DNA from 4 places in the Bradyrhizobium sp. P5_C12 genome. Region 1 is predicted to be linked to each of the others. Evidence: predicted binding sites of a transcription regulator. Region 1 holds the regulator's gene; each other region holds the start of a gene.
What was found. Region 1 encodes LexA, which represses DNA repair genes until DNA is damaged. Its sites were predicted from a motif close to TGTTCNNNNTGTGTTCNG; they were not measured.
Positions count from the first base shown of each region.

Region 2: the regulator LexA is predicted to act here: its motif matches at 1,780-1,797, upstream of ACXJMY_RS17035 (PA0069 family radical SAM protein).
Region 3: the regulator LexA is predicted to act here: its motif matches at 1,899-1,916, upstream of ruvC (crossover junction endodeoxyribonuclease RuvC).
Region 4: the regulator LexA is predicted to act here: its motif matches at 1,930-1,947, upstream of ACXJMY_RS11505 (DNA recombination protein RmuC).

Region 1 covers NZ_JBFULU010000037.1:61,213-64,398, reverse strand. The annotation lists gene ACXJMY_RS27535 (hypothetical protein) at 30-458, opposite strand; gene ACXJMY_RS27530 (hypothetical protein) at 653-856, opposite strand; gene lexA (transcriptional repressor LexA) at 1,041-1,736, opposite strand; gene ACXJMY_RS27520 (molybdopterin molybdotransferase MoeA) at 1,912-3,123, opposite strand.
Region 2 covers NZ_JBFULU010000016.1:142,507-145,692, reverse strand. The annotation lists gene ACXJMY_RS17045 (ribonuclease HII) at 1-23, opposite strand, end outside; gene ACXJMY_RS17040 (VOC family protein) at 102-557, opposite strand; gene ACXJMY_RS17035 (PA0069 family radical SAM protein) at 583-1,758, opposite strand; gene ACXJMY_RS17030 (phosphoketolase family protein) at 1,969-3,186, shown strand, end outside.
Region 3 covers NZ_JBFULU010000018.1:55,716-58,901, reverse strand. The annotation lists gene ACXJMY_RS18050 (methyl-accepting chemotaxis protein) at 1-741, opposite strand, end outside; gene ACXJMY_RS18045 (YebC/PmpR family DNA-binding transcriptional regulator) at 950-1,696, shown strand; gene ruvC (crossover junction endodeoxyribonuclease RuvC) at 1,947-2,474, shown strand; gene ruvA (Holliday junction branch migration protein RuvA) at 2,471-3,088, shown strand.
Region 4 covers NZ_JBFULU010000009.1:154,767-157,952, reverse strand. The annotation lists gene truA (tRNA pseudouridine(38-40) synthase TruA) at 1-94, opposite strand, end outside; gene fmt (methionyl-tRNA formyltransferase) at 215-1,138, opposite strand; gene def (peptide deformylase) at 1,283-1,807, opposite strand; gene ACXJMY_RS11505 (DNA recombination protein RmuC) at 1,978-3,177, shown strand.

The DNA of each region.
Region 1 (3,186 bases):
CTTGATCTGTCGGCCAGGAGACAGCCGCGTCAGCCGATCGGCAGGCGCGTGATGGTCGGCCGATTGTCGGCGACGACCTGCGGCTTGTGCTCGCCAAGCGGCTGTGTCACCGGCAGTTGCAGCACGGTTGCGCGCTGGCCTTCGACGAGCTGCGTCACCAGCACGTATTTGCCGTCGGGAAACTCGATCGCGTCATGATGGCGGTCGGGGATGTGCGGATCGATCTTGCCGAACTTGCCGACGCGCGAGTTGATGGTGCGGGTCCAGATCCAGCGATTGTCGTAGCGGACGTTGTCGGCGAAGGCGAGCTCCGTTCCCGGCAGCAGGCAGACCGCGACGGAGAGATCGGCTTCGGAGGCGAAGCCGCGCGTCGAGGTGCCGCGGAAGGTTGTCGTGACGATCGTCTCGCCGACTTCGGCCGGGCGCGTCGCGACGGCATGCAGGCTGTAGTCACACATCGGGTGCTCCTCGTTCAAGGATAGCGACCCGCGCCTCTTTCAGAGGCACAGGCCTCGATCAGAGTGGAAGCATGTTAGCGTGTTCTTGGTTGTAGGCAAATCTGCGGCTTGGGTCCGCAGCCCGCGATCACATTATCTTTTCCGAATCGAGCAGGAACAAAGTCCGCTTTCGTGCATTACGCCGGACACAAAGGTCAGCGTCCGGCCGGTGCCGACCATCCCGAATATTGCCAGCTCGGTTGCGACGTCTGCTCGACGGCGTTGCGGGCATTGCGCAATTGCGCGCTGACCGCGGTCTCCTTGTTGTGGGCATGGCGGTGCGGCTGTGCGGCGAAGGCCTGCGGCGCGGTGCCGGCGATCAACGCAGTTGCGAGCACACTCAAAACGATCTTGCGCATGGTTGTCTCCTCGGTCTCTCAAGGCCGCGAAGCCAAGCGCTTCGTGCGGCGTGCCGAGGATCTAGCGCCGGAGAGGTGGCCGGATAATCTGTGCAAAACCAGAAAGACTATCCAGCCGGAGCGGACAATCCGTCCGCTCCCAATCCGTCCGCTCCAATGGGTATCGAATGACCGCCGGATCAGCTCAGTACTTGCGGTACAGCCCGATCAGCTTGCCCTGGATCTTGACCCGGTTCGGCGGCAGGATGCGGACCTCATAGGCGGCATTGGCGGGCTCGAGCGCGATCGAGGCGCCACGACGGCGGAAGCGCTTCAGCGTGGCTTCCTCGTCGTCGATCAGGGCCACGACGATGTCGCCGGTATCGGCGGTCTCATTGCGCTGGATCAGCGCCATGTCGCCGTCGAGGATGCCGGCCTCGACCATCGAATCGCCGCGCACTTCCAGCGCATAGTGCTCGCCCGAGCCGAGCATGTCCGGCGGTACGCTGATGGTGTGGCTGCGGGTCTGCAACGCCTCGATCGGCGTGCCGGCCGCGATGCGGCCCATCACCGGCACCGCCACGGGGCGCTCGCCGTCGTCCGCAGGCGCGTTGGAGCGCACCTTGCCGAGATTGCCTTCGATGACGCTCGGCGTGAAGCCGCGCCGGCTTCCGGCGGCCGCCTGGAGCTCGGGCAGCTTGATCACCTCGATGGCGCGGGCGCGGTTGGGCAGGCGCCGGATGAAGCCGCGCTCCTCGAGTGCGGTGATCAGGCGATGGATGCCTGATTTCGAGCGCAGATCGAGCGCGTCCTTCATCTCGTCGAAGGAGGGCGGCACGCCGCTTTCCTTCAGACGCTCGCTGATGAACCGCAGAAGCTCGTATTGTTTGCGCGTTAACATCTCGACCAAATCCCCCGGTTGATGTCGTTCGATTCCGAGACGGTGAATTCAGCGGCGAGCCGCCAGATGCTCGAAACAAATCATGAACGGACACTATATGTTCGATATGTGTTCCGCAACTGCTTAATTTACCGTGAACGCGACAAAGTTCGCCGAACGCGTGTGATCGACGCGTTCAGGCCGGCAGCAGCAGCACCTCGCATGGCGTGCCTGCAGCAGCCTTCGGCGCCAACGGCGCGCGCACGAGAAGTGCCTGTGCCGCAGCAAGATTCGCAAGCAGCGAGGAATCCTGATGATTGACGGGAAGGGCGACGAGCGTGCCGTCCTCACGCCGCTCCAGACGCGCGCGGAGATAGTCTTCGCGCACGTCGTTGGGCCCGACGTCGCGGCCGAGCACCGCGCGCTCGCGGCGGTGATGAATCATCTCGCGGCCCGACAGCGCGCGAATCAGCGGCACCATGAACAGGAAGGCGCACACATAGGACGACACCGGATTGCCGGGCAGGCCGATCACGCGCATCGCGCCGAGCCGTCCGTTCATCATCGGCTTGCCCGGCCGCATCGCGATCTTCCAGAACGCCATCGAGATGCCTTCGGCATTGAGCGCCGGCTGGACCAGGTCGTGATCGCCGACCGAGGCGCCGCCGGTCGTGATCAGGATGTCGGCGCCGCTCTCGCGCGCACGGCGGATGCCGGCGGTGGTCGCCTCCAGCGTGTCGGCGGCAATGCCGAGATCGATGGTCTCCGCGCCCTCGCCGCGGGCGAGCGCGTGCAGGGCGTAGCCGTTGGAATAGACGATCTGCCCCGGGCCGGGTGTCGTCCCCGGCATCACCAGCTCATCACCGGTGGCGAGGATCGCGACCTTCGGACGGCGGCGGACGGGAAGCTCGGGGTGGTTCATGCCGGCGGCGAGCGCCAGGCCCCGCTCGGTGAGGCGGGTGCCCGCCTTCAGCAGCACATCGCCCTCGCGAAAATCGACGCCGGCGGGGCGTATGTGCCGTCCGGCGATGGCGGCTTCCCTGATCGTGATGCGCTTGCCGTCGGCGACCGTGTCCTCCTGGATCACGACTGCGTCGGCGCCGTCGGGTACGACGCCGCCGGTGAAGATCCGCACTGCTTCGCCGGCGCCGACCGATTTCGCAAACGGCCGGCCCGCCGCGACCTCGCCGACCACGGTCAGCTGGGCGTCGACCTTTGCCGCATCGGCCGCGCGCACGGCATATCCGTCCATCGCCGACATCGCCTGCGGCGGCTGCGTGCGCCGCGCCGCGAGGTCGCGCGCGAGCACGCGGTGGAAGGCCTCGGCGAGAGCAATCATCTCTTCGGGCAACGGCTCCACGCCGGCCAGCACCGCGGCGAGCGCGTCAGAAACCGGCATCAAGGCCACGGGGGAAGACTCCTGCTGGGCACGGTCGGGCGGATGAACGGCGACGTTCTAGCCGAGCGCGGG
Region 2 (3,186 bases), on a different contig from region 1:
CTGGCGGACTTGTCCCGAATCATGGCCGGGATCGTGCGCAAGCGGTCGGGCCCGCGCAACAGGGAACCCCGCGCAATTCCCGTTATTCAAACCGGGCCGCCTCAGTCGGCCAGATGCACCCGCCGGTCCTCGCCGACCTCAATGCCGGGCGCGACGACGACCTCCCAGGGATGGCCGTCGGGATCGGCAAAATAGCCGGAATAGCCGCCATAGTCGGTTTCGTGCGCTGCCTTCAGCAGGGTGGCTCCGTTTTCGACGGCGAAGGCCAGCACGGTGTCGACCTCCTCGCGCGCCCGGCAATTCCAGGCGAGCGTGATGCCGCGGAAGGCCGTTGGCCTCGGCTGGTCCGGCAAGGTCGCGTCCGCCGCGAGCTGGTCCCAGTGAAACAGGGCAAGCACGGGACCGCCCGTATCGTAGAACGCGACGGCCTCTCCGGTCGCCTTCAGCCGGCGCGAAAAACCGAGGGCATCATAGAAGGCGATGCTAGCGCGGATGTCGCTTACGCCCAGCGTGATGACGGTCAGCCGCGGCACCGGGGCCGGTCGTTCCTTGCTCATGCTACGCCTCGTTGGCTGTCGCCGCTCAGAACAGGCTCAACTGATCGCCGTTCCGCTTCGGCCTGGCGAAATGATCCGTCGTCAGCTTGGAGCGCCGCTTGTTGAGCCCGAGCCTGTCGCAGGCGATCTCGAAGCGGCGGCCGATGGTCCAGGCCATCGGGCCGGTGCCCTTCATCCGCTCGCCCCATTTAGCGTCGTAGTCGCGCCCGCCGCGCATGTCGCGGATCAGCGTAAAGACGTGGCGGTAGCGGTCCGGATAGTTCGCCATCAGCCATTCACGGAAGAGATCGCGCACTTCCAGCGGCAGCCGCAGCAGCACGTAGGAGGCTTCCTTGACGCCGGTGTGCGCCGCCGCATCCAGGATGCGCTCGATCTCGGAATCGTTCAGCGCGGGAATCACGGGGGCGACCATGACCGTGGTCGGAATGCCGGCCTCCGAGAGCTGCTTCAGCGCCTCGAGCCGCTTCGGCGGCGTCGAGGCCCGCGGCTCCATGGTGCGCGCCAGCTTCGGATCGAGCGAGGTGACCGAGATCGCGACCTTGGCGAGGTTGCGCTTGGCCATCCGCGCGAGGATGTCGATGTCGCGCGTCACCAGCGCCGACTTGGTGACGATGCCGACGGGATGGCTGGCGCGCTCCAGTACCTCCAGAATGCCGCGCATGATCTTCCGCTCGCGCTCGATCGGCTGATAGGGATCGGTGTTGGTGCCGATCGCGATCATCCGCGGCTCGTAGCCTGCTGCTGCGAGCTCCTTCTCGAGCAGCGACGGCGCCTCGGGCTTGACGAACAATTTTGACTCGAAGTCGAGCCCCGGCGACAGGCCGAGATAGGCATGGGTCGGCCGCGCGAAGCAGTAGACGCAGCCATGCTCGCAACCGCGATAGGGATTGATCGAGCGGTCGAAGCCGATGTCGGGCGATTCGTTGCGGGTGATCACCTTGCGCGAGGTGTCGACCGCCACCGTGGTCTTGAACGGCGGCAGCTCCTCCAGGCTCTGCCAGCCGTCGTCGAAGGCGACGCGCGCCTCGGCCTCAAAGCGGCCGCTGGCGTTGGATTGCGCGCCCCGCCCTCGCCTGCGTTCGCGGTCGATGGCGACGCCAAGCTCGGGAAAATCGGCAGGACTATCCGAAGACGCACCCGCCGGCTCGGAGGGCGCCGTGACCGGCGGGTGCTTGAGGGCACGAGAGGATGCTCGACTCATGAAGCCAACATAGCACGCGATCAGAACAAATCAAGAACGAGAACAAAAAACGCGAAAACAACCCCATGCACAGTAGCGCTGCCCAAACTTCGGGCGCGCCCCTTTGACCTCACGCAACACCTGCATCCGGTGATCCGGTTTGATGCCGCGAGGGATCGATCGTTGCGAAACAATGTTGGTGACGATCGCCGGGTGAAGGTCGGCAGGAACATGACAAATCAACAACAATCGGGCGCCCCGCGCAGCGAACTCGACCTCCTCGATCGCTACTGGCGTGCCGCCAACTACCTCTCCGTCGGCCAGATCTATCTGCTGGACAATCCGCTGCTGCGCGAGCCGCTGCGGCCCGAGCACATCAAGCCGCGTCTGCTCGGCCATTGGGGCACGACGCCCGGGCTGAACTTCGTCTACGCCCATCTCAACCGCGTGATCCGCGCGCTGGACCTCAACGTGATCTATGTCTGCGGTCCCGGCCATGGCGGCCCGGGCATGGTCGCCAACACCTATCTCGAGGGCAGCTACAGCGAGATCTACCCGAGCATCGGGCGCGACGCGGACGGATTGCGCAGACTGTTCCGGCAGTTCTCCTTCCCCGGCGGCATTCCGAGCCATGCCGCGCCGGAAACGCCGGGTTCGATCCACGAAGGCGGCGAGCTCGGCTACGCGCTGGTCCATGCCTATGGCGCGGCGCTCGACAATCCCGACCTGATCGTCGCCTGCGTCGTCGGCGACGGCGAGGCCGAGACCGGCCCGCTCGCGGCCTCCTGGCACTCGAACAAGTTCCTGAACCCGGCCCATGACGGCGCGGTGCTGCCGATCCTGCACCTCAACGGCTACAAGATCGCCAACCCGACCGTGCTCGGGCGGATGCCTGACAGCGAGATCCGCGATCTCTTCCGCGGGCTCGGCCACGAGCCGCTGTTCGTCGAGGGCGACGATCCCAAATTGATGCACCAGGCGATGGCGGATGCGCTCGACGTCGCGCTCGCCAGCATCCGCTCGATCCAGCAGCACGCCCGTGACGGCCGCAAGGCGGTCGAGCGGCCGCGCTGGCCGATGATCGTGCTGCGCAGCCCGAAGGGCTGGACCGGCCCGAAGGAAGTCGACGGCAAGAAGGTCGAAGGTTTTTGGCGCGCACATCAGGTGCCGGTCGCAAGCTGCCGCGAGAACCCGGCGCATCTGAAAATTCTCGAAGACTGGATGCGCAGCTACGAACCCGAAAAGCTGTTCGATACAAACGGCACGCTCATCGCCGAGCTAAGGGCGATCGCGCCCGAGGGCAACCGCCGCATGGGCGCCAATCCGCATGCCAATGGCGGGCTGCTCAAGAAGGAGCTGAAGCTGCCGGACTTCCGCAGCTTCGCCGTCGACGTGCCGCAACCCGGCGGCGTTACCGGGGAAGCGACGCGCGAGCTCGGCAAATTCCTG
Region 3 (3,186 bases), on a different contig from region 1:
CTGCTCGGCCACGGCGCCGTTGACGGTGTCGAACACCGGCCGGATCGCCTCGATCGCCTGCGAGATGCGATGGACCGCATCCGCCGATCCGGCCGCGTCACGCTGCAGCGCGTCGATCTTCCTGGTGATCTCTTCGGTCGCGCCCTGGGTCTGCACCGCGAGCGCTTTGACCTCGGTGGCGACGACCGCGAAGCCCTTGCCGGCCGCGCCGGCGCGCGCCGCCTCGATGGTCGAGTTGAGCGCGAGCAGCGTGGTCTGCCGCGCGATCTGCGCGATCAGATTGACGACATTGCCGATTGCGGCCGAGGACTCGCGCAGCCGGTCGACATTGGCGCGCGCCTCCTGCGCCGCGGCGCTGGCCTCGTCGGCGAGCTTGCCGGCCGCGCGGACCTGCGCGCCGATTCCCTGTGCGGACTGGGTGAACTTGTCGGCGGCCTGGGCGAAGGTGGAGGCGGTCGATTGCGCGGAATTGGTCCGGCCGGTCAGCGCGTCGGTGCGCAGGCGGATATCGGCAAGCGTCGCCGCGGTCGCCTCCGCGCCGCCGGCGACCGAATTGGCGGCACGCTCAAGCTGGCGAATCATCGCGCCCAGCTCGAGTTCCAGCAGTTCGAGGATTTCCCTGGCCGAATCGCTCTCGGCGGCCGGCGCGGGCTCGGCATTGACGGCAGGCGGCGCAGCTTGCGGGGCTGTCGCAGGCGCGGCCGAATCCGGCAGACGCTTCCGAAATAGTCCGAACGCCATCAGGTCACTCTTGTCGGGGGACGGGCGGTCGCTATTTTCGCAGGCCGGAATGAAGTCAGGGTTAACGATGCCTAACATCTGGACAGGGGGCCCTACGGTATTACCTTAAAGTATGAGAGACCCTTTCATTCCGGTGGGTTGGCGGCCTATAAGGCCGCGCTTCCCACTCTCGCTGGCGGACACTTCCCTAGAGACCAAGAGACCACGCATGGCCGGACATTCCCAATTCAAGAACATCATGCACCGCAAGGGGCGGCAGGATGCCCAGAAGTCGAAGCTGTTCGGCAAGCTGGCGCGGGAAATCACCGTTGCGGCCAAGTTGGGGACGCCCGATCCCAACATGAACCCGCGCCTGCGTGCGGCGATCACCGCGGCGCGCCAGGAGAACATGCCGAAGGACAATATCGAGCGCGCCGTCAAGAAGGCGCTCGGCAGCGACGGCGAGAACTATGACGAGATCCGCTACGAAGGCTATGGCCCGGGCGGCGTCGCCGTCATCGTCGAGGCGTTGACCGACAATCGCAACCGCGCCGCCTCCGACATCCGCTCCTTCTTCACCAAGTCGGGCGGCAACCTCGGCGAAACAGGCTCGGTCTCCTTCATGTTCGACCGCACCGGCATCATCGAATATGACCGCAGCGTCGCCTCCGACGATGCGGTGCTCGATGCCGCGATCGAGGCCGGCGCCGACGACGTCATCTCCGGCGAGGGCGGCCATGAGATCTACGCCTCGACCGAAAGCTATCGCGACGTCGCCAAGGCGCTGGAAGCCAAATTCGGCGAGCCGCGCAAGGCCGCGCTGATCTGGAAGCCGCAGAACACGGTCGCGGTCGACGACGAGACCGGCGAGAAGCTGCTGAAGCTGATGGACCTGCTCAACGAGCACGACGACGTCCAGCACGTCTACGCCAATTTCGAGGTCTCGGACGCGCTGATGGCGAAGATGGGCGGGTAGGGTTCGTTCCGCTTGGACGGTGCACCCCCTCGCCCCGCTCTTGCGGGGAGAGGGTCGGGGTGAGGGGCTGTTTCCGCGTAGACGCTGACAGACGGACTCGCGGAGAGTCCCCCTCACCCGGAATCCGCGCTTCGCGCGCATTCCGGCCTCTCCCCGCAAGCGGGGAGAGGCGAAGGGCCGACCCCACTTCCCCTGTTACTTTCGTTCTGTTTCTGTTTCCCCCACAGCGGCCAGCCGCTATCACTGGCCCATGACCGCGCTCCCGATTCGCGTCCCCGTTCGCATCATTGGCATCGACCCCGGCCTGCGCCGCACCGGTTGGGGCGTGATCGAGTCCGAGGGCAATCGGCTCGTCTACGTCGCCTGCGGCTCGGTGGAACCGCCGGACGACCTGCCGCTCGCAAGCCGCCTGCTCGCGATCCATGAAGGGCTCGCGGCCGTGCTCTCCGACCACAAGCCGATGGAAGCCGCGGTCGAGCAGACGTTCGTGAACAAGGACGGCGTCGCGACGCTGAAACTCGGCCAGGCCCGCGGCGTCGCCATGCTGGCGCCCGCAATGTTCGGCATCACGGTGGCCGAATACGCGCCGAACCAGGTGAAGAAGACCGTGGTCGGCGCCGGCCACGCCGACAAGCACCAGATCGCGATGATGCTGAAGATTTTGCTGCCCAAGGCCGAGCCGCCGTCCGCGGATGCCGCCGACGCGCTCGCCATCGCCATCACCCACGCCCATCACCGCCAGAGCACGGCGCTGCGGCTGAAGGTGGTTGGGATATGATCGGCAAGCTCAAGGGCCTGATCGATTCCTACGGCGAGGATTATGTGCTCCTCGACGTCGGCGGCGTCGGCTATCAGGTGCATTGCTCGACGCGGACGCTGCAGCATCTGCCGTCGCCGGGCGAAGCCGCCGTGTTGTCGATCGAGACCTATGTCCGCGAGGACCAAATCAAACTGTTCGGCTTTCGCACCGACCAGGAGCGCGAATGGTTTCGCCTGCTCCAGACCGTGCAGGGCGTCGGCGCAAAAGTCGCGCTCGCCGTGCTCGGGACGCTGGCGCCCTCCGATCTCGCCAACGCCATTGCGCTACGCGACAAGGCCGCGGTGGCGCGCACGCCCGGCGTCGGCCCCAAGGTCGCTGAGCGCATCGTCACCGAATTGAAGGACAAGGCGCCGGCGTTTGCCAATGTCGATCCGGCCGTTGTGCACCTCGCCGGCGCCGTCGACGACCAGCGTGCGCCGCGGCCCGTCGCGGATGCGATCTCCGCGCTGGTCAATCTCGGCTACGGCCAGCCGCAGGCGGCCGCCGCCATCGCGGCGGCATCGCGCAGTGCCGGCGAGACTGCCGAGACCGCGCAGCTCATTCGGCTCGGCCTGAAGGAGCTCTCGAAGTGAGCGCGTCGATGGTCAATCTCGTAGGGTGGGCAAAGCGAAGCGTGCCCACCATCTGTAGAATGATCGGAGATATGGTGGGCACGGCGCGAAGAGCGCCT
Region 4 (3,186 bases), on a different contig from region 1:
CCAACGCGCCCTGCACCGACGGCAGCGTCTCCTGCACCTGCCAGCCGAAGAACGGCGCGCCGTCATATTCGATGGTGAGCTTGTAGCGGGGCATCGTTTCCAATTCTGCCGTCATCGCCCGGCTTGACCGGGCGATCCAGTACGCCGCGGCCCATCCGTTCAACCGAGAAGCCTCGGCGTACTGGATACCCCGCCTTCGCGAGGTATGACAGTGTCAGGTGAATCTGGCGCCCGCCCTCAGCGGCACGCCGCGCAGGAAGTCCGTGGCCTGCATCCGCGCCTTGCCTTCGCGCTGGAGCTCGAGGATGCGGATGGCGCCCTCGCCGCAGGCAACGGTGAGGTGATCGTCGAGCACCTCGCCCGGTGCACCGGAGCCCTTCGCCAGCTCGCAGCGCAGGATTTTCACGCGCGCATTCTCAAGCTCGGCCCAGGCGCCGGGAAACGGCGACAGGCCGTGGATATGACGCAACACGTCGCGCGCCGGCCTGGTCCAGTCGATGCGTGCTTCGGCCTTGTCGATCTTGGCGGCATAGGTGACGCCGTCCTCGCTCTGCTTCTTGAGCTGAAGCCCGCCGCGGGCGAGCGCCGCCATGGCGCGCACCATCAGATCGGCGCCGAGCCGGGACAGGCGGTCGTGCAGGTCGATCGCGGTCATATTGTCGGAAATCGCGATGCGCTCGGCCATGGCGACGTCGCCGGTATCGAGCCCGACATCCATCTTCATCACCATGACGCCGCTCTCGGCGTCGCCGGCCATGATGGCCCGGTTGATCGGTGCCGCGCCGCGCCAGCGCGGCAGCAGCGAGGCGTGCAGATTGTAGCAGCCGAGTTTCGGCGTATCGAGGATCGCCTGCGGCAGGATCATGCCATAGGCGACGACGACGGCGGCATCCGCGTCAAACGCGCGAAACGCGTCGAGCGCCTCCTCGGTCTTCAGGGTCTTCGGCGTCAGCACGGGAATACCGAGCTTTCGCGCCGCCTCCTCGACCGGCGTCGGCTGCAATTGCAGCCCGCGCCGCCCGCCCGGCTTCGGCGCGCGGGTGTAGACGGCCACGATCTCGTGGCCGTGCGCGACCAGCTCGAGCAGCGTCGGCACGGAGAAATCGGGCGTGCCCATGAAGATCAGGCGGAGGGGCATGGGAAAAAACCTGCGAGGAAAGAAATCCAGTTACGGTCATTCCGGGGCGGCTCGAAGAGCCGAACCCGGAATCTCGAGATTCTCAGGTGCGCAATTGCGCACCTTAGTTCGATGCTGCGCATCGCCCCGGAATGACGGAGAACCTTACTCCCCGCGCTTGGCGGCTTTCTCGAACTTCTTCAGCACGCGGTCGCGCTTGAGTTTTGACAGATAGTCGACGAACAGCACGCCGTTGAGGTGGTCGATCTCGTGCTGGATGCAGGTGGCGTAGATGCCTTCGGCGTCCTCCTCGTGCACCTTGCCGTCGAGATCGGTGAAGCGCACGCGCACCTTCGCGGGCCGCTCGACCTCCTCGTAATATTCGGGGATCGACAGGCAGCCTTCTTCATAGACCGACAGCTCCTCGGACGAAGCAAGGATCTCGGGATTGATGAAGACGCGCGGCTCCGGCTTGGTCTCGCCGTTCTCGTCGCGCTTGGCGAGGTCCATGGTGATGAGCCGCAGCGGCTGCGCGACCTGGATCGCCGCGAGCCCGATGCCGGGCGCGTCGTACATGGTCTCGAACATGTCGTCGGCCAGCTTGCGGATCTCCGGCGTGACCTTCTCGATCGGCTTGGAGACCAGACGCAGCTGCTTGTCGGGCAGGATGATGATTTCTCTGAGGGCCATGGCGGCGATTTAAGCCGCATGCCGGATGCGGTCAATGCGGCGAGGAACTCCGTTAACGGTCCGCTAACCATAAAACTTAGGGCTTCGTTAACCATAAAAATTAGGGGGCGATTAACCATAAATGTTCGCTATTCGTTCGCGGAGAGGACCGAATCGGCTAAAAGGCGGCCATGAACGAGATCATTTTCACGGCTGGCGATTGGCCGGTGCGCGCCATCGATGCGCTGATCGGCTTCGGCGGCCTTGTCCTCATCCTGCTGCTGGTGATCGCCGTGGTGATCGCGCGGTCGTCGCGGCGCGGCGCGGAACTCGCGATGGCCAATGCCATCCGCGCCGACGAGCTCGAGGAGCGCGTGAGCCAGATGCTGCACGCGCAGAGTGAGGCCTCGGGCCGGGTCGACGCCATGACCCAGGCGCTGGCCGGCCGCCAGGCCGACATGGCCCGCGCGGTCAACGAGCGGCTGGATTCGGTGACCCACCGCGTCGGCCAGTCCATGGAGAGCACCACCCGCAACACCATGGAGAGCCTGCGCGCGCTGCACGAGCGGCTCGGCATCATCGACAACGCGCACAAGAACCTCACCGACCTCACCACCCAGGTGACGACCTTGCGCGACGTGCTCGCCAACAAGCAGTCGCGCGGCGCCTTCGGCCAGGCGCGGATGGAGGCGATCGTCCAGGATGGACTTCCAAAAGGCGCCTACGAGTTCCAGTTCACGCTCTCGACGGGCAAACGGCCGGACTGCGTGGTGTTCCTGCCGGACCAGCGGCCGCTCTGCATCGACGCGAAGTTTCCGCTGGAAGCGATGACGGCGCTGCATGACGCGCGCACCGACGAGGAGCGGCGCATCGCCACGCAGCGGCTGCGCGGCGACGTGATGAAGCATGTCAGCGACATCGCGGAAAAATATCTCGTCGCCGGCGAGACCCAGGAGATGGCACTGATGTTCGTGCCGTCGGAATCGGTCTATGCCGAGATCCACGACGGTTTCGACGACATCATCCAGAAGGCCTATCGCGCCCGAATCGTGCTGGTGTCGCCCTCGCTTTTGATGCTGGCGATCCAGGTGATGCAGCAGATCATGAAGGACGCGCGCATGCGCGACGCCGCCGACCAGATCCGCACCGAGGTGATCAAGCTCGGCGACGATCTCGGCCGTCTTAGGGATCGCGTGCTGAAATTGCAGAAGCATTTTGCCGACGCCAACGAGGACGTCAGGCAGATCCTGATCTCCGCCGACAAGATCGAGAAGCGTGCGGGGAGGATCGAGGAGCTCGATTTCAGCAAGAGCGATGCGCCCGAAGGCCCGCATCTGGTGGCGACGGGGGCCGCGGAGCTGTTCCCAAGGAAGCTCCAGGCGGGGGAGTGAGTTTTTTTC